3 regions of the Qipengyuania sp. NPDC077410 genome follow, and region 3 is predicted to be linked to each of the others. Evidence: predicted binding sites of a transcription regulator. Region 3 holds the regulator's gene; each other region holds the start of a gene.
What was found. Region 3 encodes LexA, which represses DNA repair genes until DNA is damaged. Its sites were predicted from a motif close to GTTCCNCNCTTGTTCT; they were not measured.
Positions count from the first base shown of each region.

Region 1: a site for LexA is predicted at 2,905-2,920, ahead of ACIGGE_RS12705 (putative DNA modification/repair radical SAM protein). Genes of this name have one in related genera too.
Region 2: a site for LexA is predicted at 2,995-3,010, ahead of ACIGGE_RS14120 (ATP-dependent helicase). Genes of this name have one in related genera too.

Region 1 is NZ_JBITWB010000002.1:974,000-983,824, forward strand. It holds gene ACIGGE_RS12690 (sodium-dependent transporter) at 1-554, shown strand, start outside; gene ACIGGE_RS12695 (amino acid permease) at 658-2,238, shown strand; gene ACIGGE_RS12700 (pyridoxamine 5'-phosphate oxidase family protein) at 2,293-2,778, opposite strand; gene ACIGGE_RS12705 (putative DNA modification/repair radical SAM protein) at 2,923-4,167, shown strand; gene ACIGGE_RS12710 (UdgX family uracil-DNA binding protein) at 4,164-5,609, shown strand; gene ACIGGE_RS12715 (extensin family protein) at 5,737-6,465, shown strand; gene phoB (phosphate regulon transcriptional regulator PhoB) at 6,470-7,156, opposite strand; gene phoU (phosphate signaling complex protein PhoU) at 7,227-7,898, opposite strand; gene pstB (phosphate ABC transporter ATP-binding protein PstB) at 7,912-8,658, opposite strand; gene pstA (phosphate ABC transporter permease PstA) at 8,697-9,825, opposite strand, start outside.
Region 2 is NZ_JBITWB010000003.1:105,842-115,666, reverse strand. It holds gene ACIGGE_RS14145 (aromatic ring-hydroxylating dioxygenase subunit alpha) at 1-78, shown strand, start outside; gene ACIGGE_RS14140 (pseudouridine synthase) at 150-914, shown strand; gene rsmD (16S rRNA (guanine(966)-N(2))-methyltransferase RsmD) at 911-1,456, shown strand; gene ACIGGE_RS14130 (hypothetical protein) at 1,472-1,972, opposite strand; gene ACIGGE_RS14125 (hypothetical protein) at 2,267-2,893, opposite strand; gene ACIGGE_RS14120 (ATP-dependent helicase) at 3,018-5,327, shown strand; gene ACIGGE_RS14115 (DEAD/DEAH box helicase) at 5,481-6,836, opposite strand; gene ACIGGE_RS14110 (hypothetical protein) at 6,956-7,456, opposite strand; gene ACIGGE_RS14105 (FAD-binding oxidoreductase) at 7,685-9,133, shown strand; gene ACIGGE_RS14100 (SapC family protein) at 9,198-9,825, shown strand, end outside.
Region 3 is NZ_JBITWB010000003.1:323,325-333,149, forward strand. It holds gene ACIGGE_RS15155 (hypothetical protein) at 1-387, shown strand, start outside; gene ACIGGE_RS15160 (sensor histidine kinase) at 390-1,790, shown strand; gene ACIGGE_RS15165 (hypothetical protein) at 1,791-1,982, opposite strand; gene ACIGGE_RS15170 (citrate synthase) at 1,984-3,270, opposite strand; gene gltX (glutamate--tRNA ligase) at 3,281-4,729, opposite strand; gene ACIGGE_RS15180 (ComEC/Rec2 family competence protein) at 4,851-6,941, shown strand; gene lexA (transcriptional repressor LexA) at 6,957-7,646, opposite strand; gene trpC (indole-3-glycerol phosphate synthase TrpC) at 7,955-8,740, opposite strand; gene trpD (anthranilate phosphoribosyltransferase) at 8,742-9,734, opposite strand; gene ACIGGE_RS15200 (aminodeoxychorismate/anthranilate synthase component II) at 9,731-9,825, opposite strand, start outside.

The sequences.
Region 1 (9,825 bases), on a different contig from region 3:
TCGTGTTCGCTGTGGGCCTCGATCCCGCAGCGGGGCCGACGCTGGTGTTCCAGACTTTGCCCTTCGCATTCCAGACCATGCCGGGCGGCGCCCTGTTCGGTTTCCTGTTTTTCGTCCTCATCCTGGTGGCGGCGGTAACCAGTTCGATTTCGCTGCTGGAAGTGCCGACGGCCTGGGGCATCGGCGAGCGTGGCTGGAGCCGCCCGAAATCGGCGCTAATCTTCGGCGGCGGTGCCTTCCTGATGGGGATAGCCTGCCTGCTGGGTTACAATGTGTGGGCCGATGTGCGCCCGCTGGGCTTCTGGAGCCTGTTCGCGGATACCGATATCCTGGACACGGTCGATGGGTTTACCGGCAAGGTGATGCTGCCGGTCGGCGCGCTGCTGACATCGATCTTCATCGGGTGGAAAGCGGACAAGAACCTGCTGCTGACCACGACGGGACTGACCCCGCTGGCCTTCGGCATTTGGCGTTTCCTGATCGCGTGGCTGTGCCCGCTCGCGGTCGCCATCATCCTTGCAACCGGCCTGTTTCCCTCAATTCTGGGTACTTGATACGAATTCGGCTTTTCGGGCGAGGAATTAGCATTTAATTGCCGTAGTCCGGCTGGCGGAGCAGGGTAGTCCTGCGGCGGGCCTGTGGGGGGCCATAGGCCGCATGATTTTCGACAGAGTAAAACCGCTCGACGCCATTCTGGCCGCAGCGGAGAAGAAGTCGCTGAGCCGGTCGCTTGGCTGGTTCCAGCTCACCCTGATGGGCATCGGTTGCGTTATCGGCACAGGCATTTTCGTGCTGACCGCCGTCGGGGCACAAAAGGCCGGGCCCGGCCTGATGATCGCCTTCGCCATAGCCGGCGGCGTCTGCATCGTCGCCGCGCTCTGCTATGCCGAAATTGCCGCGATGATACCGGTCGCCGGATCGGCCTATACCTACAGTTACGCCACCATAGGTGAATTCTTCGCCTGGACGGTGGGCTGGGCGCTGATCATGGAATACGCCATCGCCGCATCGGCGGTGTCGGTAGGCTGGTCGGGCTATTTCTCGGGGACCGTGCTGGGCGGACTGGGGATTCATCTGCCCGCCTGGTTGAGCGCAGGGCCGCTGGCTCTGGGCGGGGCCGCAGGCGGGTTCATCAACCTTCCTGCGCTGGTGATCGCGCTGCTGGTGACGGGCCTGCTGGTCATCGGCACGAGCGAAAGCGCCAAGGTCAATGCCGTCCTCGTCATCGTGAAGGTTACGGCGCTGACCGCGTTCGTGGCGATAACGCTGACGAGTTCGGAATTCGAAGCGTCGCATTTCAACCCGTTCCTGCCGGCCGGAGTCTTCGGCGGTTGGGGCACCGGGGTGGGCGCAGTCGGTGCGGCGGCGACCATGTTCTTCGCCTATGTCGGTTTCGATGCGGTTTCGACCGCAGCGGAGGAAACCAAGAACCCGCAGCGCAACGTGCCCATCGGACTGGTCGGATCGCTGCTGTTCTGCACGATCTTCTACATCCTCGTCGCCGCAGGTGCCATCGGGACTATCGGCGGGCAGCCAATCATGGATGCGATGGGCATTCCGCTGGAAGCGGGATCGCCCGAACTGGCGCGCCAGTGTGCGATGCCGCAATATGCCGATGCGCTGGTCTGTTCGAACGAACCGCTGGCCCATGTGCTCAAGATGCTGGGCTTTTCCGGCTTCGGCAATGCGATCGGGCTGGCAGCCTTCCTGGCGCTGCCTTCGGTCATCCTGGTGCTGATTTTCGGGCAGACGCGCATCTTCTTCGTGATGAGCCGGGACGGACTGCTGCCCGAACGGCTGAGCCGGGTGCACCCACGGTTCAAGACGCCGCATGTCGTGACCATCATCACCGGTCTTGCCGTGGCCATCGGGGCGGCATTCTTCCCGGTCGGTCAGCTGGCGGATATCTCGAACGCGGGTACGCTCTATGCCTTCCTGATGGTGGCAGTGGCCGTGATGGTGCTGCGCGTGAGGGATCCGGGGCGCAAGCGGCACTTCAAGGTGCCCATGGTGTGGGTCATCGCGCCGCTGACGATCATCGGCTGCGTGCTGCTGTTCTTCAACCTGCCGAGTGCCGCCATGCTGTTCCTGCCGGGGTGGGGGATTATCGGCGTGGTGATCTATGTGCTCTATTCGCGCAGGCGCAGCCATCTGGGGCAGGGCATCGTCGAAGTGGTTGACGATGTTGCCGGAGACGAGACGATGGTGCCGATCGAGCCTGGCAGGAAGAACGACTGATACAGGAAGGGGCGCCCGATGAGGCGCCCCTTTTCGATTCGAGAGACGGTCGGATCAGATATCGACCGTGTCGACGTGGCGTTTTTCCGCTTCGTCGTGGACCGTCATGCCCAATGCCATCTTCGCGGTATTCAGGAGGCCGATGTCGCCGTCCCAGATTTCGGCATCGCCCAGATCCATGCGCAGGAACAGGATATCGGGATCGGTCTTGCCGCCATCGTACCAGGCTTCGATGAAATTATTCCAGAACTGGTCGAACCGCTCCTGACTGGTTTCCTTCACCAGCGTGCCGTTGAAGCGGGCAAACATGTCGTGGCCCTTTCCTTCGAAGGTCGCGGTGGCGGAACCCAGTTTCGCAAAGTCGCTCTTGGTGTGGGTGAAGAACCAGATCGAACTGTTGGCATCCTTGTCGAGCTGCGGGCTCATCGGCACCGCAGTGGAGCTGTCGTTCGTGAGCTGGAGGAACAGAAATGGGCTGTCTGCCAGCGACTTCCAGAACTTCTTCTTGAGGTCTTCCGGATTTCCTTCGGCGTGTTTCATTGATCGACTCCTCGTGAGATTTGTCTTCATGCAATGATCGACACGTCTGTTCGGTCCCGCGGGTGAATGCAGCGAAAACGGAGAGGGGGGCGAATTATATCAAACGATATTTGCAACGGGATGTGTTGAACATATATAGAACAAATGGCCTCTGCCTCCACCCTTCAGAAGCTCGAAATTCTCGCGGATGCGGCGAAATACGATGCATCCTGCGCATCTTCGGGAACGTCGAAACGCAATTCGGTCGGCGGGAAGGGGATCGGGTCGACGGAGGGGATGGGCATTTGTCACGCCTACGCGCCGGACGGCCGCTGCATCAGTCTGCTGAAAATCCTGCTGACCAATTACTGCGTGTTCGATTGCCATTACTGTATCAATCGCAAGAGTTCGAACGTCGCGCGCGCCCGGTTCACGCCGCAGGAAGTGGTGGATCTGACACTGGCGTTCTATCGGCGTAATTATATCGAGGGGCTGTTTCTTTCGTCAGGCATCGTCAAAAGCTCCAATCATACGATGGAGCAGCTGGTCGAAGTGGCGCGCATCCTTCGCGAAGAACATGATTTTCGCGGTTATATCCATCTCAAGACCATCCCCGAAGCAGATGCGGAAATCGTGCATCAGGCCGGGCTGTATGCCGATCGCGTCTCGATCAATGTGGAACTGCCGACCGATAGCGGCTTGACCCGCCTCGCGCCGGACAAGAATTCCGGACAGATCGAAGGGGCGATGGGCAAGGTGACCAGCGACATCGCCGAGCTGAAAGATGCGCGCAAGAAATTCAAACATGCGCCGCGTTTTGCCCCCGCGGGGCAATCCACGCAGATGATCGTTGGCGCGGACACGGCGACGGACAGCGATATCGTGGGTAAGGCGAGCCGACTCTACGACAGTTTCAAACTGCGTCGCGTATATTACAGTGCGTTTTCTCCCATTCCCGATGCGAGCGCGGTTCTCCCGTTGAAGCGGCCGCCATTGATCCGCGAACACAGGCTATATCAATCGGACTGGTTGATGCGGTTTTACGGCTACAAGCCGGCCGAGGTGATGCAGGCGACAGAAGCAGACGGAAACCTGCCGCTGGATATCGATCCCAAGCTTGCCTGGGCGCTCAAGTTTCGGGAGCAGTTCCCCGTAGATGTAAATCGCGCCACGAAGGAGCAATTGCTGCGCGTGCCTGGCCTGGGCGTAAAAGCGGTTCACAAGATCCTTGCCAGTCGCAGACACCGGACATTGCGGCTCGACGATGTGGCGCGGCTCACGCTGTCCATCACCAAGGTTCGACCGTTCATCTGCACCGTGGATTGGCGTCCTTTAATGCTGACGGACCGGGCAGACCTGCGCACGATGCTCGCGCCCAAGACCGAACAGCTGGAGCTGTTTTCGGCATGACCATGCTCCAGGCCGCGCACGCAGACAGTTTCCATGTGGTGCATCTGCCGGCAGCGGATGATTTCGATTTCTGGCGCGATTGTGCGCGAGCACTGATCCAGGCTCGGGTTCCGCCCGATCGTATTTCCTGGATCGAACCAGGAGGGAGCGGCGACCTTTTCGCGCAAGGTGAGCATGGTGTTCCTGCGCCGACTTCAGGTGCTCCGCCTGTACGCGCCAACCGTCGGTTCGTGAATCTGGCAAGAAATGCCGCGCTTCATTCCGATCCGGAGCGGTTCGCGCTGATGTACCGGCTGTTATGGCGGTTGCAGGCAAATCCCGGGATGATGGAGGACAAGGCTGACGACGATGTCCGCAAGGTCGAGGAGCTCGACAAGAATGTTCGGCGCGACAGTCACAAGATGCATGCATTTGTGCGGTTTCGCCTAGTCGAAGCGGGTGAGGCAGAAGGCGGTGATCGATACGTCGCCTGGTTCGAGCCTGACCATCATATTCTGCGCGCCAATGCGGGTTTCTTCATGCGCAGGTTTGCCAATATGCGCTGGTCCATCCTTACGCCTCGCGGAAGCCTTCACTGGGACGGCGAAACCATGACCGAGGGGCCGGCGGCAGAGCGCTCCGATGCTCCGCAAGGCGATCCCATGGAGGATTTATGGCGCACTTATTACGCGTCCATCTTCAATCCGGCGCGTCTCAAGATCGGCGCGATGCTGAAAGAAATGCCGAAGAAATACTGGAAGAACATGCCTGAAGCGGCGCTAATTCCCGAGCTCGTCGCAGGGGCCCAATCCCGTGAGGCGAAAATGGTCGAGAAGGGAGCGCTGGAATTCGACGAGCGGCCGGAGACTTTAGCCGCGATCGACAAGGCTATATCAGCCTGTCGCAAATGCCCGATCGGATTGCTGGATAATCACGCCGTCATGGGCGAAGGGCCGCAGGACGCTGCCTTGATGATTGTGGGCGAACAGCCGGGCGATCAGGAGGATATCAAAGGCCGACCTTTCGTCGGCCCAGCGGGACAATTGCTCGACGATCATCTGCAAACGGCGGGGATCGATCGCAACGCGGCTTACGTCACCAACGCCGTAAAGCATTTCAAATATGTTCAGCGCGGAAAACGGCGCATTCACCAGAGCCCGGCGGCAAAGGAAATCGATACGTGTCGGTGGTGGATGGAAAGCGAAAGAGCGATCGTTCAGCCGAAACTGGTGCTGGCGATGGGGGCCAGTGCAGCACGGGGCATGCTCGGTAAAACGGTCAGTATTTCCAAGGCTCGGGGCGCACCGATCCAGCTAGAGGACGGCAGTGAGTTGTGGGTGACAGCGCACCCATCCTATCTGCTGCGTCTTGATGGGGCCGCCAGGGATGAACAGGTGCGCTTGTTCGACAACGACCTGCGGGCGGTGCGACAACGTCTCGAGGAAATCGCTCAGCGAGCGTGACCCGCATCCACCACGCCGGTTCTGTGCAAGCATCGTTAGGTGAGGAACAATTTGCCGCGACCACAGCTACTTAGAAACATAGGTAGCAGCCGAGTACCATCGGGAAGGGCGACGTGTTGGAATATCGATGGTAAAGGCGCATTTTTCCAAACGCATCGGCAAGTTCACCGGTGACCGCCGGGTTCTGGTATTCCTGATCTTGGCCAGCCTGCTGATAGCTGGCCGCGTGTGGCTAGCCGAACATCCCGAGCATGACCCCTGGGCGCCACTGGACCTACGCGATCCTGTGGGGTGGGCGACGGAAGCCAAGTTGCAATCTCTGCGTGAGGATGTGGCCGAATGCCGGGGCGTTCTCGACCGAAGCGATGTGGTCCATGAAATACTCGAGCCGGCGGGCGAAGGTGCTTGCAGGCGGGAAGACCGTACCGTCCTTACCGGGCTCCCGTTGTCGCCGAATAGTCCGCCTGTGACATGTTCGGCATCGATTGCGCTGCTGTTGTGGGAACGCGAGGCAGTGGCACCGCTAGCCGAAGAAATCTTCGGTTCGGAAATTCAGCGTATAGAGCATCTTGGAGCGTATTCCTGCCGCCGTCTCTACGGGCGTGATTCCGGTCCTTGGAGTGAACACGCGACTGCCAACGCGATAGATATTGCGGGGTTCGTCCTTGCGGATGGCACGCGGATCAGCGTGCTGAACGACTGGTCGGGAGAAAGCGATAAAGCCCAATTCCTGCGAAGGGTGCGCGATGATGCCTGCGACAGTTTTTCGACTGTCCTGTCACCCGATTACAACGCGGCCCATGCCGATCATTTCCATCTCGACATGAGCCCTCGCTGGCGCAGCGTCTGCCGATAGGTCGCTACGCTTCCAGCGAGTAACCTGCGCTGCGGACGGTACGAACCGGATCCTTTGCGCCTTCGATCTCGATCGCCTTGCGCAAACGGCGAATATGTACGTCGACCGTTCGCAGTTCGATTTCGCTTTCGGTACCCCACACGCCGTCGAGCAATTGCCCACGGCTGAAGACCCGACCCGGGCTTTCCATGAAGAATTTCAGCAGCCGGTATTCGGTCGGTCCGAGTTGCAGCGTGCGGCCACGGCGGGTGACCTTGTGCGCTACGGGATCGAGCAGGATATCGCCGACTTCGATGCTTTCCCCCGCCAGGGCAGGGCGGATGCGCCGCATGACAGCGGCAACCCGCGCGAGAAGTTCGCGTGGCGAAAAGGGTTTGGTGAGGTAATCGTCCGCGCCGGTATCGAGACCGCGGATACGATCATCCTCTGCCTCGCGCGCGGTAAGCATGATGATCGGAACATGCGCGGTATCCTTGTCCCGCCGCAAGCGGCGGCAGACTTCGATCCCGCTGGTACCTTCGATCATCCAGTCCAGGATAACCAGGTCCGGCACGTCTTCCGATGCGAGAAGCAGGGCTTCATCGCCATCCGACGTCGTGCGTACGTTGTAGCCTTCATTGGTGAAGCGATATTCGAGCAGTTCGGAGAGGGCCGGATCGTCCTCTACCAGCAATAGTTTGGCCGCGTGCAAATCCTTGCCTTTCCGGGAGTTCTCTATCTCGGTCGGCATGGCTTTATGACCTTTGAACTACAGTTTTGTGTCAACTGTCCTCGTCGGGCGGATAGTTTCCGGTTGCGGCGAAATGCACCATTTCAGCAACATTCGTAGCATGATCGCCCACACGTTCGAGATTGCGCGCGATGAAGAGCATCTGCGCCGCGCTCGAGATCGTGGAAGGGTTTTCCACCATGTGACTGACGAGGTTGCGGAAAATCGAGTTGTAGAAAGCGTCGACCTTCTCATCCGTCGCGATGACTTCGCGGGCAAGTTCGGCATCGCGTGCGGCATAGGCGGTCAACACATCGTGAACCATTTCCGCGGCGACTTCGGCCATCGCGGGGAGCAGCGTGAGCGGTTCGAACTGCTTGCGGTTGGGGCCGATCTGCTTGCTCGCCTTGGCGATGTTCTTCGAATAATCGCCGATCCGTTCGACGACGCCGGCAATCTTGAGAGCGGCGATCACTTCGCGCAGATCGTCGGCCATTGGCGCGCGGAGGGCGATGATACGGACCGCGAGCTTGTCGATCTCGGTTTCGAGCGCGTCGATCTTCTTGTCGCCCTTGATGACCAGGTCGGCAAGTTCGTCGTCGCCCTTGACCAAGGCCTCGAGCGAACGCTCGACAGCCGCTTCGGCGAGCCCGCCCATTTCGGCGATAAGGCCGCGCAGCCGCGTAATATCTTCGTCGAAGGCCTTTACAGTGTGTTCTTGCATCGAATTCATGGCCTTATCCGTAGCGTCCAGTGATGTAATCCTGGGTGCGCTGTTCGTGCGGATTGGTAAATATGTCAGAAGTACGACCATATTCCACCATTTTTCCCAAGTGGAAGAAGGCGGTACGCTGACTGACACGTGCGGCTTGCTGCATGGAATGGGTAACGATCACGATGGCATAACGGCCATTGAGTTCGGCAATCAATTCCTCGATCTTGGCAGTCGCGATCGGATCGAGGGCCGAGCAGGGTTCGTCCATCAGGATCACTTCCGGATCAACCGCGATAGCGCGGGCGATACAAAGACGTTGTTGTTGCCCCCCTGACAGGGCGGTTCCGCTATCCTGAAGGCGATCCTTCACTTCTTCCCACAGGCCCGCGCGCCTGAGCGATTTTTCGACGATGGCATCGAGTTCGTCCTTGCCCTCGGCCAGGCCGTGGATCTTCGGGCCGTAGGCGATGTTTTCGTAGATCGATTTGGGGAATGGATTGGGTTTCTGGAAAACCATGCCCACCCGTGCGCGCAATTGCACCACATCCATGCCGGAGCGGTATATGTCCCGGCCATCCAGTTCGATCTCACCTTCGACGCGGGCCGAAGGGATCGTGTCGTTCATACGGTTGAGCGTGCGCAGGAAGGTCGACTTGCCGCAACCGGATGGACCGATGAACGCCGTCACATACTGGGTCGGAATATCGATCGAGACCTCGTCGATAGCCTTCTTGTCGCCATAGAAGACGGAAACCGCCTTGGCGCTCATCTTGGCTTCGGTCTTCTCGAGGTTGTCGTGGACTACGGTCACCAGGTTTTCTCGAATTTGTTACGCAGGTAGATGGCGAGCCCGTTCATGACGAGCAGGAACAACAATAATACGATGATTGCCGCACTCGTGCGTTCCACGAAGCCGCGGTCGATTTCGTCCGACCAGAGGAAAATCTGCATTGGCAAGACGGTTGCCGGCGATGTAAATCCATCGGGCGGGGTCGCGACGAAAGCGCGCATGCCGATCATCAGCAGTGGTGCCGTTTCGCCCAGAGCGCGGGCCATGCCGATAATGGTACCGGTAAGTATGCCGGGAAGGGCGAGCGGCAGGACATGGTGGAAGACCACCTGTACGGGCGATGCGCCGACGGCCAGCGCACCGTCGCGAATGCTGGGCGGTACGGCCTTGATCGCGTTGCGTCCGGCGATGACGATAACGGGCATCGTCATCAACGCCAGCGTCATGCCGCCGATGATCGGCGCGGATCGCAGGTTCGGAAATAGGGTCAGAAATACGGCAAGGCCAAGCAGACCGAAGATGATCGATGGAACCGCCGCCAGATTGTTGATCGACAGTTCGATCACGTCCGTCCACCGGTTTTTGGGTGCATACTCTTCCAAGTAGAGCGCAGCGAGGACACCGATCGGGAAGGCCAGCGCAAGGGTGATGAGCATGGTCAGGATCGAGCCCTTCAGCGCGCCCCAGATACCCACCTGCTGTGGGTTGGTGGCGTCCGAACGGGTCAGGAACCCGGCATCGAACCGTTTTGCGATCTGCCCGCGTTCGGAAAGCTGCGCGGCCAGCGCCCGCATTTCAGGCGAACCTTCGCCCTGATAACCAGAAGCGAGACTCGCAGATGCCGGTAGCCAGAAACTTGCCTGGGTCTGCAGGACGGAAGGATTGCCGATGATTTCGTCGGCAACATCGCGCCAGGCCTGACCGCCAAGCTGAGAAGCCGCTTCTTCGCCGAGATTTTCCTGCGCGAAATACTGAACGACGTCGCGCAGCCCTTGCGCTTCGAGGGTTTGGATTGCGCCCGGTTGATCCATGGTTGCGGGATCTGCCGCGATGCCGGCCTGTGTGAAGTCGATCGGAACTTCGAGCTCGACGCGCTGGAAACCGCCGATGCCGTTGAGCGTCATCGTCCCGAGCAGGAACAGCAAC
Region 2 (9,825 bases), 220 kb from region 3:
CTCACCCTCGGTACACTCGAGGGCGGCATCCGGCGCTATCACGAAACCGTCGAAGAGGCTCTGCGCGCAGCCAACTGACGCGCTCACCGCGCTGGTCTCTGCTCAGCTTGCGCTTCCGCTTGGGCGGGGTTGTGTGTAATGGCGCGCCCATGGCCGACAATCGATTACCAGAAGAGGGCGACCGGATCGCCAAGTTACTCGCCCGTGCAGGCATAGCGAGCCGTCGAGAAATCGAACGCATGATCGCCGACGGTCGCGTGTCGATCGACGGCAAGGTTCTGACCACACCCGCCGTGAAGCTGAACAACCTCAACGGTGTGACGGTGGACGGAAAGGCCGTGGCCCAGGCCGAAGCGCCGCGCCTCTTTGCGTTTCACAAACCCTCGGGCCTCATCACGGCAGAACGCGACCCCAAGGGCCGCCCGACCATCTACACGGCGCTGCGCAACGCCCTGCCCAAGAATGCCGGCCGGGTCATGCCCGTGGGCCGCCTCGACTTCAACACCGAGGGCCTGCTGCTGCTGACCAATGACGGCGAGATGAAGCGCGCGATGGAACTGCCGTCCTCCGGCATTCCGCGCACCTATCGCGCGCGCGCCTTCGGCGACATTACACAGGCGCAGCTCGACGAATTGATCGAAGGTATCGAAATCGATGGCATTCGCTACGGCCGGATCGAAGCCGATCTGGAACGCGGATCGGGCAAGAACCGCTGGGTTCAGATGACGCTGACCGAGGGCAAGAACCGCGAAGTTCGCCTCGTGCTCGAACATCTCGGCCTGCAGGTCAATCGCCTGCTGCGCGTCGGCTACGGTCCGTTCGAACTGGGCGAACTTGCCCGCGGACAGGCGGTGGAGATCCGTCAGGCGGACGTCGAGCGATTCCGCAAGCAATTGACCCGGGCCCGCAAATGAGAATCATCGCAGGCGAATGGCGTGGCCGCAAGCTGACCGCTCCGCCCGGAGAGGTGACGCGCCCGACGGCGGATCGCACGCGCGAAACGCTCTTCAATATGCTCGCAAGCAGGCTCGGATCGTTCGAAGGAGTTAACGTTGTCGACCTGTTCGCTGGGTCGGGTGCGCTCGGGCTCGAAGCGCTATCGCGTGGCGCTGCGTCCTGTCTCTTCGTCGAGCAGGATGCCGATGCGGTAAAATCCATCCGGAAGAATATCGAGTCCCTCGACGCGAGGACACGCACGACCGTCCAGCAGGCCTCCGTAATGAGCCTTGGTCCGGCAAAGGCCCCGCACGACCTGATCCTGCTCGATCCGCCTTACGATACCGGAGCAGGCCATGTCGCCATCGACCGGCTGACGCGTCTGGGATGGATCGGCCCGGCGACTTGGGTCGCGCTGGAAACCGGGGCAAGGGAAGAGCGCGAACTGCGCGGCCTCGAAGTTGTGGCAGACAGAAAAATGGGCAAGGCGAAGGTTTCTCTTCTCCGCCTTGCCCAATGATTTGATCCAGACCGATTACATCGGATCGGTGGCTGCATCCGTTTCGGGTTCGACCGGTGCGGTAGTGTCGCCCATCGGATCGGCCGGTGCCGTAGTATCAGTCATCGGCTCGGTAGTCGCCGCCGGTGCGGTTGTTGCAGGTGCAGTGGTTGCCGGTGCAGTCTGGGCTGCAGCCTGAGCTTCGATCTGCGTCCAGGCCTGCGCCTGCTGCTCGGCACTAAGGGCCGTGATCGTCACCTTGTTTTCGTCTGAAATCCGCCAGAACAGTTCCTGACGCTCCGGTGTAAGGCCCCAATAATAGGCTTTCACGTCTTCCGGCCAGGCGTCGAACTGGGTCTGCTGTTCGGTCGGCCATCCATCATAGGAAACCTGCTGTTCGGCCGTCATAGCCGTCGCCGGGGTCGTCGCAGCATCGGCAGTGTCGGTTTCCGCTGCAGTCATGTCCTGTGCAACAGCCGGGAGAGATACGGCAGCAAGTGCGCCGCCTGCTATGTAATAGAATGTCTTACGCATCATTGGTCCTTTCGTTTGGCCACTGGGCCGTCCTGAGGCACAATTCGCATGTGCTCGATTATGGAGGATCAACGGACGGTGCAGGGATTTGGATGCGGCTCGAACGCAGCCGCGGACCGGTTTGTCGTAAAATGTGCTCAAAATGCGGCAAGCTGCGCCTCGCCCTGTAAGATCATTTCGAGGAAAGCCCGCTAACACCATGATGAGAATACGAAAAGGGGCGGGAACACCATGGTGTCCCCGCCCCCTCCAAGCGTCGCGCTGCCAGCTTCGGGCGCGCGAGCGGAAAGCCTGTTGTTATGAACCTGGCTTGGTCGCAGGCAGCGGCTCGTCGATTTCACTCGCGGGCTTGCCCGGCCAGTATTCGAGCGGACGGGTGCCGGTCTTGTTCTTTTCCCAGCTGTTGATGCAACCGTCCTGCTGATCGCCGCGGCAGACGGGCACGTCTTCACCCGATGCAGCCGCATAACCCGAAGGGGTTGCCTGCGTGACTTCTTTGCTCACGAACCGCGGCGTGGCCGAACTTGTGGACGCACCGGCGGTCGTCGCAGTACGCGCCGTTGCCGTGCTGGACGGGGCAGAAGTGGTCGCAGCCGGGGCAGCGCTCATCTGCGAAGAAATCTGCGTCCACGCCTGCGTGCGGGCTTCAGGCGTCATTTCATAGATGCGCACGCGCTGATCGTCCGTCAGCACCCACCAGCCTTCGACCTGCGCCGGGGTTAGCGTCCAGTAATATTCCTGCACCTCGTCAGGCCAGGCGTCATAGGTCGTCTGCCGGTCGGCAGGCCAGCCGTCATACATGGTCTGCTGCTCGTCTGTCAGCACATAGACCGTACCGTCGGCACCTACTGCCACGTCCTGCGCGATGGCAGGAACGGCCGTAAAGGCGATTGCTGCGGCGCCGGCGAAGATAAGATTACGCATAGGAGAAGTCTCCATTATCGTTGCCATTGCCCGTCTTACGCAGGAAACGGGTCGTCGGTTCCAGAGGGGGGCCATGCGCAGGGCTTGTGTTCTGCCTTGGCGTTCCCTAGCTGTTCCGGACTTCATGTCCGACCCATCACCCTCGTCCGGCGCGCTCGAAAAGGCGCAGATTCCCGCCTATGCGGCCCAGTTGAACGCACCCCAGCGCGATGCCGTATTGACCACGGAAGGACCGGTGTTGATGCTTGCTGGGGCGGGCACCGGCAAGACCGCGGCACTCACCGCACGTTTGGCACATCTCATCGCAACCCGGCGCGCATGGCCAAGCGAAATCCTGTGCGTCACCTTCACCAACAAGGCAGCGCGCGAAATGCGCGAGCGTGTGGGCCGTCACATCGGGGATGCGGTCGAAGGCATGCCGTGGTTGGGGACGTTCCATTCCATCGGCGCACGCATGCTGCGCCGTCACGCCGAACTGGTGGGACTGGAAAGCAATTACACGATCATCGATACCGACGATCAGCTTCGTCTGCTCAAGCAGCTGATCCAGGAAAACGATCTCGACGAAAAGCGCTGGCCCGCCCGCCAACTGGCCGGTTTGATCGACCGTTGGAAGAACCGTGGGCTCAATCCCGGCGATCTCGATGCGGTCGAAAATGAAGCTTATGCCAATGGCCGCGGAACGCAGTTCTACAAACTGTATCAGGACCGCCTCAAGACCCTTAACGCCTGCGACTTCGGCGATTTGCTATTGCATATCCTCAACATCTTTCGCGATCACCGCGATGTGCTGGAACAGTATCAGCAGCGCTTCAAATACATCCTCGTCGACGAATATCAGGATACCAATCAGGTCCAGTACCTATGGCTGCGACTGCTTGCCCAGGCGCGCAAGAACATCTGCGTGGTAGGCGATGATGATCAGTCCATATATTCATGGCGCGGCGCAGAAGTCGCCAATATCCTCAAGTTTGAAAAGGATTTTCCTGGCGCAGCTGTGATCAAGCTTGAACAGAACTACCGCTCCACGCCGCAGATCCTTGCCGCGGCATCGGGGCTTATCGATGCCAATAGCGAACGGCTCGGCAAGACGCTGTGGACCGAACTGCCCGCCGGCGAAAAGGTCCGGGTTATCGGCGTCTGGGATGCGCCCGAAGAAGCGCGCCGTGTGGGTGAAGAGATAGAGCGGCTGGAAGCCGAAGGCGCTCCGCTGGACGAGGTCGCCATTCTCGTTCGCGCACAATATCAGACGCGCGAATTCGAAGACCGCTTCATCCAGATCGGGCTCAACTACCGCATTGTGGGCGGCTTCCGCTTCTACGAACGGGCCGAGATCCGCGATGCGCTCGCCTATCTGCGCACCATTGCCCAACCGGCAGACGATCTGGCATTCGAACGGATCTACAATCAGCCCAAGCGCGGCCTTGGCGCAAAGACGCTGGAAGCCATGCGCCGCCATGCGCGCCGCACGCAGACGCCGCTGGCCGCCGCCAGTCTCGACCTGTGCGATACGGACGAATTGCCGGCGCGCGCACGCAACACTCTGATCGGCCTGCTGGGCCAGTTCGTTCACTGGCGGGAGCTATCGGAACAGATCACGCCGTCCGAACTGTTGCGCACGGTGATCGCCGAAAGCGGCTACGAGGACATGCTGCAGAAGGATCGCAGCGCCGAGAGCGCGGGTCGTCTCGAAAACCTGACCGAACTCGCCCGCGCCATGGAAGAATACGACACGCTCGGCGATTTCCTCGAACATGTCAGCCTGGTGATGGACAATGAACGGGCCAATGACGGTGAGAAAGTCACTATCATGACCATGCATGCGGCCAAGGGGCTGGAGTTCGATCATGTTTTCCTCCCCGGTTGGGAAGAAGGCGTCTTTCCCAGCCAACGCGCTATCGACGAAGGCGGGCTGGCCAGCCTCGAGGAAGAGCGCCGCCTCGCCTATGTCGCGATCACGCGCGCCAAGCGCCGCTGCTCGATCTTTCACGCCGCAAACCGCCGCATCTATGGCCAGTGGACCAGTTCGATACCCAGCCGCTTTATCGAGGAACTGCCCGAAGAACACGTGAAGAGCGAAACTACCATGACCGGTGGTGCCTCGCTCTGGCGCGCGAACTGGAGCGAGACTGACGACCCCTTCGCTCACGTGTCCTCCAACCGCCCGGATCGCTCGGGCGCGCGCGGCCCCGGATGGCAGCGGGCCCTGTCGACGAAATACGATGCGACGCCCAAGCGTATAGCCGAACCGGGCCGCAGCGCCGCCAGCTTCGCCGCCAAGCCCCGTAGCGACATCGCCGACGGCGCCCGAGTCTTTCATGACAAGTTCGGCTACGGCACCGTAACCGGCCAGGAAGGCAACAAGCTGACGATCGATTTCGAAAAAGCCGGCGAAAAACGCGTGCTCGACAGCTTCGTCACCCTGGCCGACTAGACCGCCTCATCGCGTTTCGGCTCAAGCGGCGCACTTTCACGCTTCCAGTATCGCCTCTCGAATGGGCGCCGGAACTTATCGACTGCCGAATTCCTCGATCAGCCTGAGTTTTGCATTTCGCCAGAAAGAAATGTCGGTCGGACGATCGGTAAATCAGGTGGCGGAGATGTCGAGAAAGCCCGGACGCGGCCCGTTCCATTCGCCCGCTGCGACCGGCGCTTCGTCTTCGTTACGGCTTTTGCGGGGTTCGCGCTTGGCCTTCGGCGCGCGCTCCGGCTTGGTCCGCGGTGCAACCTTGTCGTCCTCGCGCTTCCTTCGGCTGCGCTTGGGCTGCTCTTCCGGTTCCGCCGTCTCTTCGGGCTTCGGCGTGTTCTCGACCAGATCGACGCGTACGTCTTTCTTGCCGAACACGGGTACTTTCGCACCGGTCAGCTTCTCGACGTTGGCGATCGCCTCGGCGTCTTCTTCTGCCACGAAGGTGAACGCGCGGCCCTTGGCGCCCGCCCTGCCCGTGCGCCCGATGCGGTGAACGTAATCGTCCGGGTGCCAGGGCGTGTCGAAATTGAACACGTGGCTCACGCCCTTCACGTCGAGGCCGCGCGCTGCAACGTCCGAAGCAACGAGAATGTTGATCTCGCCCTTCTTGAACCGGTCGAGTTCCTTCAGGCGATTCGATTGATCCATGTCCCCGTGGATTTCGCCGCTGCGGAATCCGTGGCGCTGCAGGCTCTTGTTGAGCTCGCGCACCGTCGTCTTGCGGTTGGCAAAGACGATTGCGGTTTCGACCTGGTCGTGATTGAGCAGCCAGCGCAGCGTCTCGCGCTTCTGGCGGCTCTTCACCGGAATCTTGAAAGCGGTGATGTCTTTATTCGTGGTCGCGGCGCGGCTGACCTCGATCCGCTTGGGATTATTGAGGAATTTCTTCGTCAGCTTCTCGATCGGGGGCGGCATCGTCGCCGAGAAAAGCATCGTCTGCCGCGTTTCCGGCAGTTTCGAACAGATGAACTCGATGTCGGGAATGAAACCCATGTCGAGCATGCGGTCCGCTTCGTCGATAACCAGCAGTTCGCAGCCATTCAGCAGGATCTTGCCCCGCTCGAACAGATCCATCAGGCGGCCCGGCGTCGCGATCAGCACATCGACGCCTTCGTTCAGCGCCTTGACCTGATCGCCCATCTGCACGCCGCCGATCAGCAAGGCGAGCTTGAGATCGTGGTTCTTGCCGTATTTCTCGAAGTTTTCGGCGACCTGGGCTGCCAGCTCGCGGGTCGGTGCCAGGATCAGCGAACGCGGCATCAGCGCCCGCCGGCGGCCACTTGCCATGATGTCGATCATGGGCAGCACGAAACTCGCCGTCTTGCCCGTACCCGTCTGGGCAATACCGATGATGTCCTTCATCATCAGCACCGGCGGAATGGCCTCGCGCTGGATGTCGGTCGGCTCGGTATAGCCGGCTTCGCTTACTGCCCTGAGCAAGTCTTCGGAAAGGCCGAGATCGGCAAAAGTCATGTGGTTCGAAATTGTCCCTGGAACATACGCCGATGCGAAATTGCGCATGCGCAGCATCGGCTGGCGCCGCCATTCGCTGGAAATGCGGTAAAAGTCAAGAAAACGGCGTTAGTCGCCCTTCAGCGATCCCCGCCCACCGCTACGAGGCGGCTGAAATGGGAAATCCTGCATTTCGCTCCGGCCCTCGACATCAGCCGGTCGCGATCCACGCAAAGTTTCCCGTCCTCGCTACGCTCGACATAAAACCCGAGGTAGAAGTCGCGGGGGCTGCAGGACTTTTCCAACTCGGCCGAAATGATGTGCCGGTCCCGCATGTACATCATCAACCTGCTACCGCGATCGGAAACACCCACGATGTCGCCGGCATCGACACATTTCCCGTGCGGACGCTCGACCAACCGTGGGGGAACCGCCTGCTGCGGCAACTCGCTCAACATGCTACGGCTGATACTGCTCGGCCGCGGGCTGACACGCATGATGACCCGCCGCTCGATCCTGACCTGATTGACGATCGGTATTATCGTCGTGTCGACGAATCCGCGCCATACCGGCCTACGCGCAGACAGCGCTTTCAGATCGACCGACCCAGCCTCGCTATCATGGGCATGATGTGCGGCCATGTCAGATCCCATCCCCTGCGGAGTGCCCAATGCGATAAGCATGGCAGCCAGGGGGGAAAGCAAGGACATGGGGTTGGTACGAAAGCTCCTCTGCCCGCAGGTTTTGGGGACGTGCGGAAATCCAGAGAATGCCGATGCGCCCCCACGCTTGAATGCGGGCTTAATTGTTCGGCATAGATTGGCAAGTGCTGGTAATCACTTGTCAGGATGTGGCAAAGACGCCGCATCATGAGAGACAGAGATACTTTCCGAAGCGCAGCGGCAGAGTTGCTGGGGCCGCGAGGGTTCACATATGACAAAGATCTTGTGGAACCGTGGCTGACCGACTGGCGCGGTCGCTACACCGGCAAGGCTGTCGGGCTGGCTTCTCCCGTGTCGACCGATGAAGTGTCGCGCTTCGTGACGCTGTGCAGCGCGCATGGCGTACCGATCGTACCACAGGGCGGTAACAGCGGAATGTCGGGCGGTGCTACGCCAGACGACGGGGGCGACAGCGTGATTCTTTCACTTCGCCGAATGAACACAATCCGCGAACTGGATGTCGCTGCCCAGCAGGTCACCTGCGACGCCGGTGTGGTCTTGCAAACGCTGCACGAGGCCGCCGAAGCGGAAGGCCTTCGGTTTCCCTTGACCCTCGGCGGGAAGGGGTCGGCCACGATTGGCGGCCTTGTTTCAACGAATGCCGGGGGCACGCAGGTCCTGCGCCACGGTACCATGCGTGCGCAGGTTCTCGGCTTGGAAGGTGTACTGGCGGATGGTTCCGTTTTGTCGAACCTCGTCCCGCTCAAGAAAGACAATCGCGGTTTCGATCTCAAACAATTGCTGATCGGTTCGGAAGGCACGCTTGGAATTGTCACGGCCGCCACATTGCGTCTCTTGCCGCAAACGGCACAGCGGCGGGTCGCATGGATCGGCTTGCCAAGCATTTCAGCGGCCCGCGAATTGCTCCTTCACTGTGAGAGACGTGCAGGCGATGCGCTAGAAGGCTTCGAAGTGCTGCCTCACCATTGCCTTCAGTCGGTGCTCGCACATCTGCCCGATTCGCGAAGTCCCTTGTCCAGTGACCACGCATGGTACGCATTGGTCGAACTGGTCGCCGCAGCTGCTGAGGCAGATGCTATCGACGGGCTCGCCGAAGACGTGCTGCACAGCGCTATGGAACGTGACCTCATCGAAGATGCAGTGATATCTGCGAGCGAAGCGCAGGCGGAAGCTTTTTGGTTGCTGCGCGAGAGCATCTCTCCTGCAGAAAGAGCCATCGGCCCGGCGATGCAGCATGACATTTCCGTCCCTGTGACGCGCATGGCCGAGTTCGTCGAAACCGCCTCTCCCGAAATCGAAAAACGATTCCCCGGCACGACAGCAATTGGATTCGGGCACCTTGGCGACGGCAATATCCATTATCACGTACTTGCCCCCCCAAGTGCCGTCCAAGGCGAGTGGGAAATGACTGACGGCAAAATCATCAGCGCCTTTGTGCATGATCTTGTCACCGAGTTTGGCGGATCGATCAGCGCGGAACACGGGATCGGTCAGATGAAGCGTGACGAATTAAGCAGGCTTGGCGATCCCGTGGCGCTAGGACTAATGCGGACTATAAAACAGGCGCTCGACCCACAGGGAATACTCAATCCTGGCAAACTCGTGCCGCTTGCACCCGACGCGCCAACACCGTAAAGCGCCCGCTTCGAACGCTTGCCTGCCGGCTTGTCGACAATCCAACTGAATTTCGGAGAGATCCATGGCCAGCGCGCCGCAGCCCAACCTGCCCCTGTTTTTCAAAGACCTCATGCCGCTCAACAGCAAGGACCATGCGAACTATCGCTCGCGTCCGATGACCAAGGCGCCATGGCTTGCCAAGCAACATGCCATCCCGCTGACAGTCGATGAATTCGTGCAGGCACAGCGTGACATGCCGATCGTGTTTTCCACCGGCCCCGATGCCGTGCCGCTGGCACTGATGGGCCTCAACGATGGCGTAAACACCTTCTGCGACGATGAAGGCACCGTCACCGAGCAGGTTTACATTCCTGCCTATGTCCGTCGTTACCCGTTCATGCTTGCTCGGCTGAATCAGACCAGCGACGATCTTTCGCTGTGCTTCGATCCGACTGCTGAGAACATCGGCGAGTTCGAAGATGGCCAGCCTCTTTTCGAAGATGGCCAGCCCAGCGAAGGCACCAAGGAAATCCTCAACTTCTGCGAACAGTTCGAGCATGCCGGTCAACGCACGCAGAATTTCATGAAGGAATTGAAGGACCACGACCTGCTGATGGAAGGCGAAGTCGCCATCACGGAACAGGGTAATGACAAGCCCTTCGTTTATCGCGGTTTCCAGATGATCAATCAGGAAAAGCTGCGCGAACTTC
Region 3 (9,825 bases):
GATGCCATGATCCGGGCCGAAGCGAAGTTGCGCAACGCCTTCGATGAAGGGGCCGGAAGGATCGCACTGATGTCCCGGGTGATTGCCAGCATGGGAGGCGAGGGCAGGCGGGCGCTCGATATCGATCATGGCGGGGCGGCCTTCTATCTTACAGCATTGGCAACGCGAACCGGACAATCGAGGGTGGCGGCCGTGCTTTCGACGAATCACGAGCAGACTGCGCGTCTGGCCCTGGGACTGCGCGGCGCCGGTCTCGACAGCGCGGAAGTGGAGCGGCAGGTCCTCCGGATCGATCCGAAGGCGGTGCCCCCTCGCGAGATCGCCGAAATGCCACCTGAAGCCGCGCGACAGATCCTGTCCGAATCTGCAAGCGCTGGAGTCGTGTGATCATGGCCTCTGTCGAAAGCCGATATATCGCGACTGCCAAGGCCGACGCCGAAGGAAGGTTGATCGAAGCCGACGAGGTGCTGGCGCGGCTGCAGCAAGCCTGTGGCGGGACCATCGGTTCCCGGATCGCCATTCCGGAGCTTCTCGCCCTTGTCGAAAAGGCCCAGAGATATGGTTTGCGCCTCGCCCGTCAGTTCGAGGCGGTGGACGGCGAAAATCGGGTCACGGCGTGGGTGGAAATAGCGCCACAGCCGAGTGACGAAGATGGAGACTCCGGCAGCACTATCGATGTGGTCAGCTGGCATAGCGAGTGTCTTCCGCCGGAAAACGACATCGAGGCCGCGCGCAGGCGTGTCGAAATAAACCGCCATCTTGCCGATTGTACCGCAAGGCTCGATTCCAGCCAGCGGCTGCTCTCCATTGATACGCAGGCCCCCGATCTCGCCGAATTTGCCGATGCGGCCCTTGCTAATGTCGGCAAGCCCTGGACGGATCTGGTCAGTTTACCGGGTAACAGCCATCAGCAGCCGCTTCATTGGCGTCTGCTCGACGGTACCAAGTGCACTGTCGAAGGATCGAGCCGCAGCTGGACGGCACACCTCGAGCCCCTGGGGCAGCCACAACCGGGCAGCGCGGGTTTCGTCCTTTACCTGACGGCCGACAGCCCGCTGTCGGCAGGCCTGACGAACGAAGAGGCTGCAGGTCCCGACGGACCCTCCTTTGGCCGAGATCTGACACCTGTCCTGCGTCAACCGATCAACCGGATCATCGCCAATGCGGAGACCATCCGCACGAAGCTGGCGGGACCGCTGGCCGACGAATACAGTTCCTACGCTGCCGACATCGCGACAGCGGCCCAACACCTGCTGGCGTTGATCGACGACCTGTCCGATCTCGAAGTCGTCGAGTCGGACGATTTTGCCACGGCACCGGACAGGATCGAACTGGCCGATGTCGCGCGCAGAGCCTGCGGCATATTGGGGGTGAGGGCGCGCGAGAAAGGGATCACGCTGGTGGCGCCTCCGGAAGGCGAAAGCCAGCTGGCGATCGCCGAATTCCGCCGCGTGCTGCAGATTCTGCTGAACCTTGTCGGCAATGCGATCCGGTATTCGCCGGAGGAAAGCCAGGTGTGGATCAGGCTCGATCGGATTGGAAACCGCGCGCTGATCACCGTGGCCGATCAGGGGCACGGACTTGAAGATGCGCAGAAGGAACAGGTCTTCGAGAAATTTGAACGCCTTGGCCGCAGCGGGGATGGGGGCTCCGGTCTGGGGCTGTATATCTCGCGCCGGATCGCGCGCGCGATGGATGGCGACCTGACGGTCGAAAGCGCGCCGGGTCTTGGCGCGCGTTTTACCCTGTCGGTACCTGCGGCTGATGAAATGCGGGAAATACCGCGCTGATCAGCGTCTCGCCGACGCTCGCCAGAACAAGAACAACCCGATCAGGAAGGTGATGCTGCCGTAGATGGCCCATTGCCGCTCGGCGAGCATGAAACTTTCTGCAGGCCACATGACAATTCCGAGGCCCTGAAGTGCCCACAGGCCTCCGGAGAGCATGAGAGCTACTCCGAAGACCATGAGGACGAAGCGCATCTTAACGATCGCCGATGGCGACATAGTCGCGTTGGGTCGGACCGGTATAGAGCTGGCGCGGACGGCCGATAACCTGTGCGGGATCCGAAATCATCTCGTTCCACTGCGCGACCCAGCCGACCGTGCGAGCAAGGGCGAAGAGGGCCGTGAACATGGTGGTCGGGAAGCCGATCGAGTTCAGGATGATGCCGGAATAGAAGTCCACATTGGGGAAGAGCTTCTTTTCCTTGAAGTAATCGTCGTTGAGCGCGAGCTCTTCGAGCCGGAGCGCGGTTTCGAAAACTGGATCGCTGACGTTGAGCGCTTCGAACACTTCGCGAAGCGTTTTCTGCATGACCGTCGCACGCGGATCGTAGTTTTTGTAGACGCGGTGACCGAAGCCCATGAGACGGAACGGGTCGTTCTTGTCCTTGGCGCGTTCGATGTAGTGCGGAATTTTGTCGGGCGAGCCGATTTCCTGCAGCATGTTGAGCGCGGCTTCGTTCGCGCCGCCATGCGCAGGGCCCCACAGACAGGCAATGCCGGCCGCGATGCAGGCGAAGGGATTTGCACCCGACGAGCCGGCAAGACGTACGGTCGATGTCGACGCGTTCTGCTCGTGGTCGGCGTGAAGGATGAAAATCCGGTCCATCGCGCGCTCGATCGCAGGATGGATTTCGTATTCTTCAGCCGGAACGCCGAAGGTCATGCGCAGGAAGTTGCCGGTGTAGCTCAGCGAATTCTTCGGCTGCATGAAGGGCTGGCCGACCGAATATTTGTAGGCCATTGCCGCAATCGTCGGCATTTTCGCGATGAGGCGGTGGCTTGCGATCTTGCGCTGTTCGGGGTCCGAAATGTCGGTGCTGTCATGGTAGAACGCCGACAGCGCGCCAACCACACCGCACATGATGGCCATGGGGTGCGCGTCGCGGCGGAAACCCTGGTAAAACTGGCGCAGCTGATCGTGCACCATGGTGTGGCGCGTGATCGTGTAGGTGAAATCGTCGAGCTCGTCCTGCGACGGCAGTTCGCCGTTGAGCAGGAGGTAGCTGACTTCCATGAAGCTGGAATTTTCGGCAAGCTGGCCGATCGGATAGCCGCGATGGAGCAGGACCCCTTCTTCGCCGTCGATATAGGTCAGCGCGCTTTCGCAGCTTGCCGTCGACTTGTAGCCGGGATCGTAAGTGAACTTGCCCGTCGTTCCGTAAAGCTTGCGGATATCGACCACATCCGGGCCAACACTGCCCTGCAGCACGGGAAATTCCTGGGTCTGTCCACCCAGATCAAGAGTTGCCTGCTTATCGGCCACGCGTGTCTCCTCAGTCGTTCTCTTCGGTGCCTGTGGGCGAGGCCTGCGCGTCTATGCGAAGCAGCGACTCTTCCTTGCCCAACAGGACCAGCACATCGAAAATGCCGGGGGACGTGGTAGTCCCCGTCAGCGCTGCGCGCATGGGCTGCGCGAGCTTGCCAAGGCCCAGTTCGAGCTTCTCAGCATACGATTTCGTAGTGGCTTCCAGAGCCTCGCTTGTCCAGTCATTTTGCACATGCAGCATTTCCGACAATCCGGCGAGGCGCTGGCGCGCTTCATCGTCCAGCAGGCCAGCGGCTTTGTCGGTCATTTCCAACGGCCGTTCCGCAAACAGAAACGCCGCGCCCTCGACCAATTCGTTGATCGATTTCGCCCGCGTCTTGAGGACCGGCATGGCCTGGGTCAGAAGATCGAGATCGGCCTGTCTGTCCATTCGCGCAGCCACGATTTTAGCGAGACGCGCGTCGTCCGCCTCACGGATATAATGGCCGTTGAGGTTCTGCAGCTTCTTGATGTCGAAGCGCGCCGGGCCTTTGCCCACGCCGTCGAGATCGAAGAGTTCTATCGCTTCCGACTTGGTGATTTCTTCACGGTCGCCATGTCCCCAGCCGAGGCGAAGGAGATAATTGAACAGCGCTTCGGGAAGGACACCTTCTTCGTCCCGATAGCTTTCGACGCCGACAGCACCGTGGCGCTTGGACATCTTCGCACCGTCGGGCCCGTGGATCAGCGGAACATGACCATAGACCGGATCGGGCCAACCGCCCTCGATTTCATCCATGGCGCGGATGATCGGCAACTGGCGGAATGCGTTATTGAGATGATCGTCGCCGCGGATCACATGGGTTACACCCATGTCGTGATCGTCCACCACAACGGCGAGCATATAGGTCGGGGTCCCGTCGGCACGCAGCAGGACATAGTCGTCGATCTCGGCATTCTTGACCGTAACCTCGCCCTGAACCGCGTCGTGGATCGTGGTTTCCCCGTCGGTCGGAACCTTCAGGCGGATGACGAACGGCGCGCCGTCCGGCGCCTCGCTTTCGCTGCGGTCACGCCAGCGGCGATCATACCGCATGGGCTGCTTGTTTGCCCGCTGCTCGGCTCGCATTTGCTCCAGCTCTTCGGGAGTGGCGAAGCACTTATAGGCGTGGCCGGCTTCCAGCAGTTTGTGGGCAACTTCGGCATGGCGTTCGGCCCGATCGGACTGGAATACGGGGGCATCGTCGAAGTTGAGACCAAGCCAGTCCAGGCCTTCGATAATCTTGTCGATAGCGTCTTGGGTGCTGCGTTTCTGGTCGGTATCCTCGATCCGCAGAAGCGTGCGGCCGCCGTGATGGCGCGCATAGAGCCAGTTGAACAGTGCCGTCCGCGCACCTCCGATATGCAAATAACCGGTAGGAGAGGGAGCGAAGCGGGTGACGACCGGAGAAACCTTGCGGTCACTATCGCTTGCCATTTTCTCTCATTTCCTTTCAAACACTTGCATGGCGAGGCAGGGGACGCCTTCAATACCTATGGGGGATGCGGGCGATACGGCCCGCGAGACAGTGCCGCGCACTTGGCGTACGCACGGTGTCTTGTCCAGTTCCGCGCGCAAGTTTGAAGCGTTTCTGGAGGCCGCCGAGTTCGACCGCGGGCCCTGGCTTACCGTTGCGTTCGGGTGCGGAATCGGACTGTGGTTCTATCTTGCCGCTCCGTGGCAGTGGGTTGCGATGATTTCAGCATTCTTGGGAATGGCTGTTCTCTCGTGGGCGGGTTGGCGCCATCATCCCGGTCGCGCATTCACTCTTGCCGCAGTTATTTCATTGGCTCTGGCGATTTCTGCAGGCGTGTCGGTCGTGTGGGCCCGATCGGCGATGGTGGGCGCAGAACCAATTGCCTATCCACGTTTCGAGCGGATCGATGGGCGGGTCCTGAGCCGGGAAGAGCAGCCCGCAGAAGACAGGGTTAGGTTGGTCCTGGCCGCGCGCGACGGCGAGACGGGAAAAGCGCACGCATATCGGGTCAATGTGCCGCTGTCTGCGGACAACCCGGAATTGCGAGAAGGTGCCAGGGTCAGGCTGTCGGCACGTCTCATGCCTCCGTCGCCGCCGATCGTTCCCGGTGCGTACAACTTCGCCAGACGAGCCTGGTTCGATGGGCTAGCCGCAACTGGATCGGCTGTCGGCGATGTAGAGATCGTCGAGCCGCCTGGCGCTCCCCGACTGTCCATAGCATCCGCTCAACGACAGCTCTCGCGACACGTTCGCGCCAATCTCGAAGGAACGTCCGGTGCCATCGCAGCCACCCTGGCGAGCGGGGACCGCGGAGCGATTCCCGAAGCAGACGAGGAGGCGATGCGAGATTCCGGGCTGACCCATTTGCTGTCTATCAGCGGCCTTCACGTGAGCGCGATCATAGCTGCGACCTATTTCCTGGTTCTGAAGCTGCTCGCGTTCTGGCCTTGGCTGACGCTGCGCATCCGGCTGCCGCTGGTGGCCGCCGGGGCATCGGCTATCGCTGGTATTGGCTATACACTGCTTACCGGCGCCGAAGTGCCGACCGTGCGTAGCTGTATCGGAGCTCTGCTCGTACTCGTCGCTTTGGCTGTAGGACGAGAACCACTGTCCATGCGGATGATCGCCATCGCGGCGGGAGTCGTGCTCGCGTTGTGGCCGGAATCGCTCGTCGGGCCGAGTTTCCAGATGAGTTTTGCGGCAGTCATCGCCATCGTATCGCTCCACAATGTGCGTGCGGTACGGGACTTTCTCGCACCGCGACAGGAGAGCTGGCTGCGTCGCATGTCGAGACGGGCGGCAATGCTGTTCCTGACCGGACTGGTCATTGAGCTGGCCTTGATGCCAATCGTCTTATTCCATTTCCATCGCGCCGGTGTTTATGGAGCGGCGGCCAATCTGATCGCCATTCCGCTGGTCACATTCATATCGATGCCGCTGGTGGCGCTTGCTTTGGCGCTCGATCTGATCGGAGCGGGCGCGCCGGCGTGGTGGCTGGTGGGCAAGTCGCTCGACCTGCTGCTGGCCATTGCCCATTTCTTCGCCGAGCAGCCGGGGTCGGTCAAACTTGCGCCGCGTATCGGCATGGGAGCGATAGGGTTATACGTGGGCGGGGCGCTCTGGCTGGCGTTATGGCACGGCAGGGCGCGCCTGCTGGGTTTTGGGCCAATTATCGCCTCTGCCGTGCTGATGATCACCGCCCCGATACCCGATATCCTCATTACGCGTGACGGACGCGACATAGGCGTTGCCAACGAGGCCGAGCGGTTGCTGGTTCTGCACGATCGTGAGAGCGGATATGCTCAGGACAATCTGCTCGAACTGGCCGGTACGGATCAGAGCCCTATCGAGATTGCCGACTGGCTGCGCAGCCGGTGCAGCGACCAGTTTTGCGTCTTCGCTTTAGAGCGGGGTGGGCGACCCTGGTCCGTCCTCGTCGCGCGCAATAGAGATCTCGTGGAAGAGCGGGCGCTGGCCGCGGCTTGCATGCGGGCCGACATCGTCATTGCCGACCGTTATCTACCGTACAGTTGTCAGCCGCGCTGGCTCAAAGCGGACAGAAGGTTTCTCGACCGGGAAGGGGGCGCTTCGATCTATCTGGCAGACCAAAAGATCGATACGGTCGCCCAGGATCAGGGCGAGCATGGATGGTGGCGCGCGCCGCGTGAGTAGGCGCGCGCCAGCAAATCAGTGGTAGCGGCGGAGCAGGCCCGCCAGTTTTCCCTGAACCTGAACCCGGTGGGGTTCATAAACTTGCGCTTCGTATGCACCATTGGCCGGATCGAGCACGACGCGGCCTGCATCCTTGCGAAGATATTTCAGAGTCGCTTCTTCGTTGTCGACAAGTGCCACGACGATCTCGCCATCGCGGGCCGTGTCCGTGCGTTTTACCAGAGCGAAGTCGCCATCGAAGATCCCGGCTTCGATCATGGAATCTCCGGAAACCTCCAAAGCATAATGTTCGCCCGGACCGAGCAGCGCGGCCGGCACGGGCATGCTGGACTGACCTTCGATCGCTTCGATCGGGGCGCCGGCGGCAATCCGCCCATGAAGCGGAACATTGATGATGTCGTTTGCCGGTTCGGGCGCCACCGCCTTTGCCGGGATCGCAGCCGATACGGCGTCGTTAGCCGCCACCGGAGCGGGCGACCCCATCACGGCATTTTCAGGAAGCTTGACCACCTCCAGCGCACGCGCCCGATTGGGAAGGCGCCGGATGAAGCCGCGTTCTTCGAGTGCCGAGATCAGGCGGTGTACGCCCGACTTGCTCTTCAGATCGAGCGCTTCCTTCATTTCTTCGAAGCTGGGGGAAATGCCGGTGTCTTCCAGACGCTGCTGGATGAACCGGATCAATTCGTGCTGCTTGGCGGTCAGCATTGTGCGAACTCCGTATCGCGTGTTCACAAAAGGCGTGAACGAATGCGGAACAATTAAGCAACCAAAATAACAAAGTCAAGCAATTCAGCCGTTCCTTGCGGAACAACCGTTCATGGTTCGATCCGGATCAGGGCGCTGAGAAACCGCTGTCGTTAAGCTTTTCGGTCGCGCAGGGGAGACATGGACCACATGGACCACTGTACAAGGGGATAAAAAGTCACCCCGCACCGAGGCCGAAATCGCGCCAGAACGCAGCGGGTTTGGTCTGGAGCTGATACCTTTAACCGGTCAGCAGCGTGTAGGACAGATCAGTTCCCGAGCAGCATGCGAGTTGCCGCTTCGACATCGCGTTGGCGCATCAGGCTTTCGCCGACTAGGAAGCTGTTCACCCCGGCGTGTGACAAGCGCTGGCAGTCTTCGAATAGAGAAATGCCGCTTTCGCCGACCAGAAGCGAACCCTCCGGTGCCAGAGGCGCCAAGGCTTCGGTCGTGGCGAGATCGGTCGAGAAGGTCCGCAGGTCCCGGTTGTTCACGCCAATGAGGCGCGACTGTAGCAATGCTGCACGTTCCATCTCTGCGTGATCATGGACTTCTACCAATACGTCCATGCCATATTCCACCGCGGCCCGTTCGATCTCCACCATCGCACCATCATCGAGTGCGGCGACTATGATCAGGATCGCATCAGCGCCGAGTGCGCGCGCTTCGGCCACCTGCCAGGTATCGACCATGAAATCCTTGCGCAGGACGGGCAATTCGCAGGCCGATCGCGCTTCGACCAGATAATCTTCGTGACCCTGAAAATACGGGGCGTCGGTGAGAACCGAAAGGCACGCAGCGCCCCCTGCAGCATAGGCGCGGGCATGGGCAGCGGGATGGAAATCTTCCCGGATCAAGCCCTTCGAGGGTGAAGCCTTCTTGATTTCGGCGATGAGGCCGAAGCCGGACCGTTCCGCACGTTCGAGCGCAGAGCGGAAACCACGCGGGGCGGTCTGTTCGCGAGCGGAAGCGTCGAGATCGGCCAGCGACCGCATGCGCTTGCGTGCGGCCACTTCTTCTCTTTTGGTGGCGCAGATTTGTTCTAGCTTGTTCATATCAGGCGGCCATTGCGATCCAGCTTTCGAGCAAGGTCCTGGCTTTGCCGGAATCCAGTGCTTCGGCGGCGACTTCGGCGCCTTCCGTCCAGTCGTCCGTACGGTCGGCTACGATCAGAGTGGCCGCGGCGTTGAAAAGTACCGCGTCGCGATAAGGTCCGGGTGTGCCCGCAAGCAGGGCTTCCAGCGCGCGGGCATTGTGACGGGGATCGCCACCGCGAATAGCCTCGACCGGGGCGTGGGGCAGATTGGCATGTACCGCCAGCACCCGGCGCATCTCGAAATCGTTGCCCTGAACGTCTGCCAGTTCGTTGCCGCCGGCAAGGCTCAGTTCGTCCAGCCCTTCGTCTCCCGAGGCGATGAAGGTGCGTTCGGTGCCCAGCTTTGCCTTGGCTGCGGCATAGATGGGGACATAGGCCGGGCGCGCGATACCGATAAGCTGCCGCTTCACGCCGGCCGGGTTCGAAAGCGGACCCATCAGATTGAAGATCGTACGAACGCCAAGCTTCTGGCGAATGGGCTGGATCCGACCCATGGCCGGGTGATGGTTCTTGGCGAAAAGGAAGCAGATCCCGAGTTCCGCCAACGTCTTCTCGGCACTTTTTCCTGCAGCTTCCATGTCGAGGCCGAGTACCTCGAGCGTGTCGGCCGCGCCGGATTTGCTGCTGGCGGCCCGATTGCCGTGTTTGGCGACGGGCACGCCGCAAGCTGCGACGACGAGGCTGACAGCAGTCGAGACGTTGAGCGTGTGGTGTCCGTCACCCCCGGTTCCGCAGCAATCGACCGTGCCTTCGGGCGCGTCGACGGGAATGAGCCTTTGCCGCAGCGCGCGCGCAGCGCCGGCGATCTCGTCAGATGTTTCGCTGCGCGCGGACATATCGACCAGGAAACGTGCGATCGCATCGTCATCGGTTTCACCGTCGAGGATCCAGCCGAAAACCTCTTCGGCTTCCGCTTCCCCAAGATGTTGCTTTGCGTCGGGAAGCGTTTTCATGCCGGGACCCTGGCGGCGATGCCGCAGATTTCGAGGAAGTTGGCGAGCAGGGCGTGACCATGTTCGGTGGCGATGCTTTCCGGGTGGAACT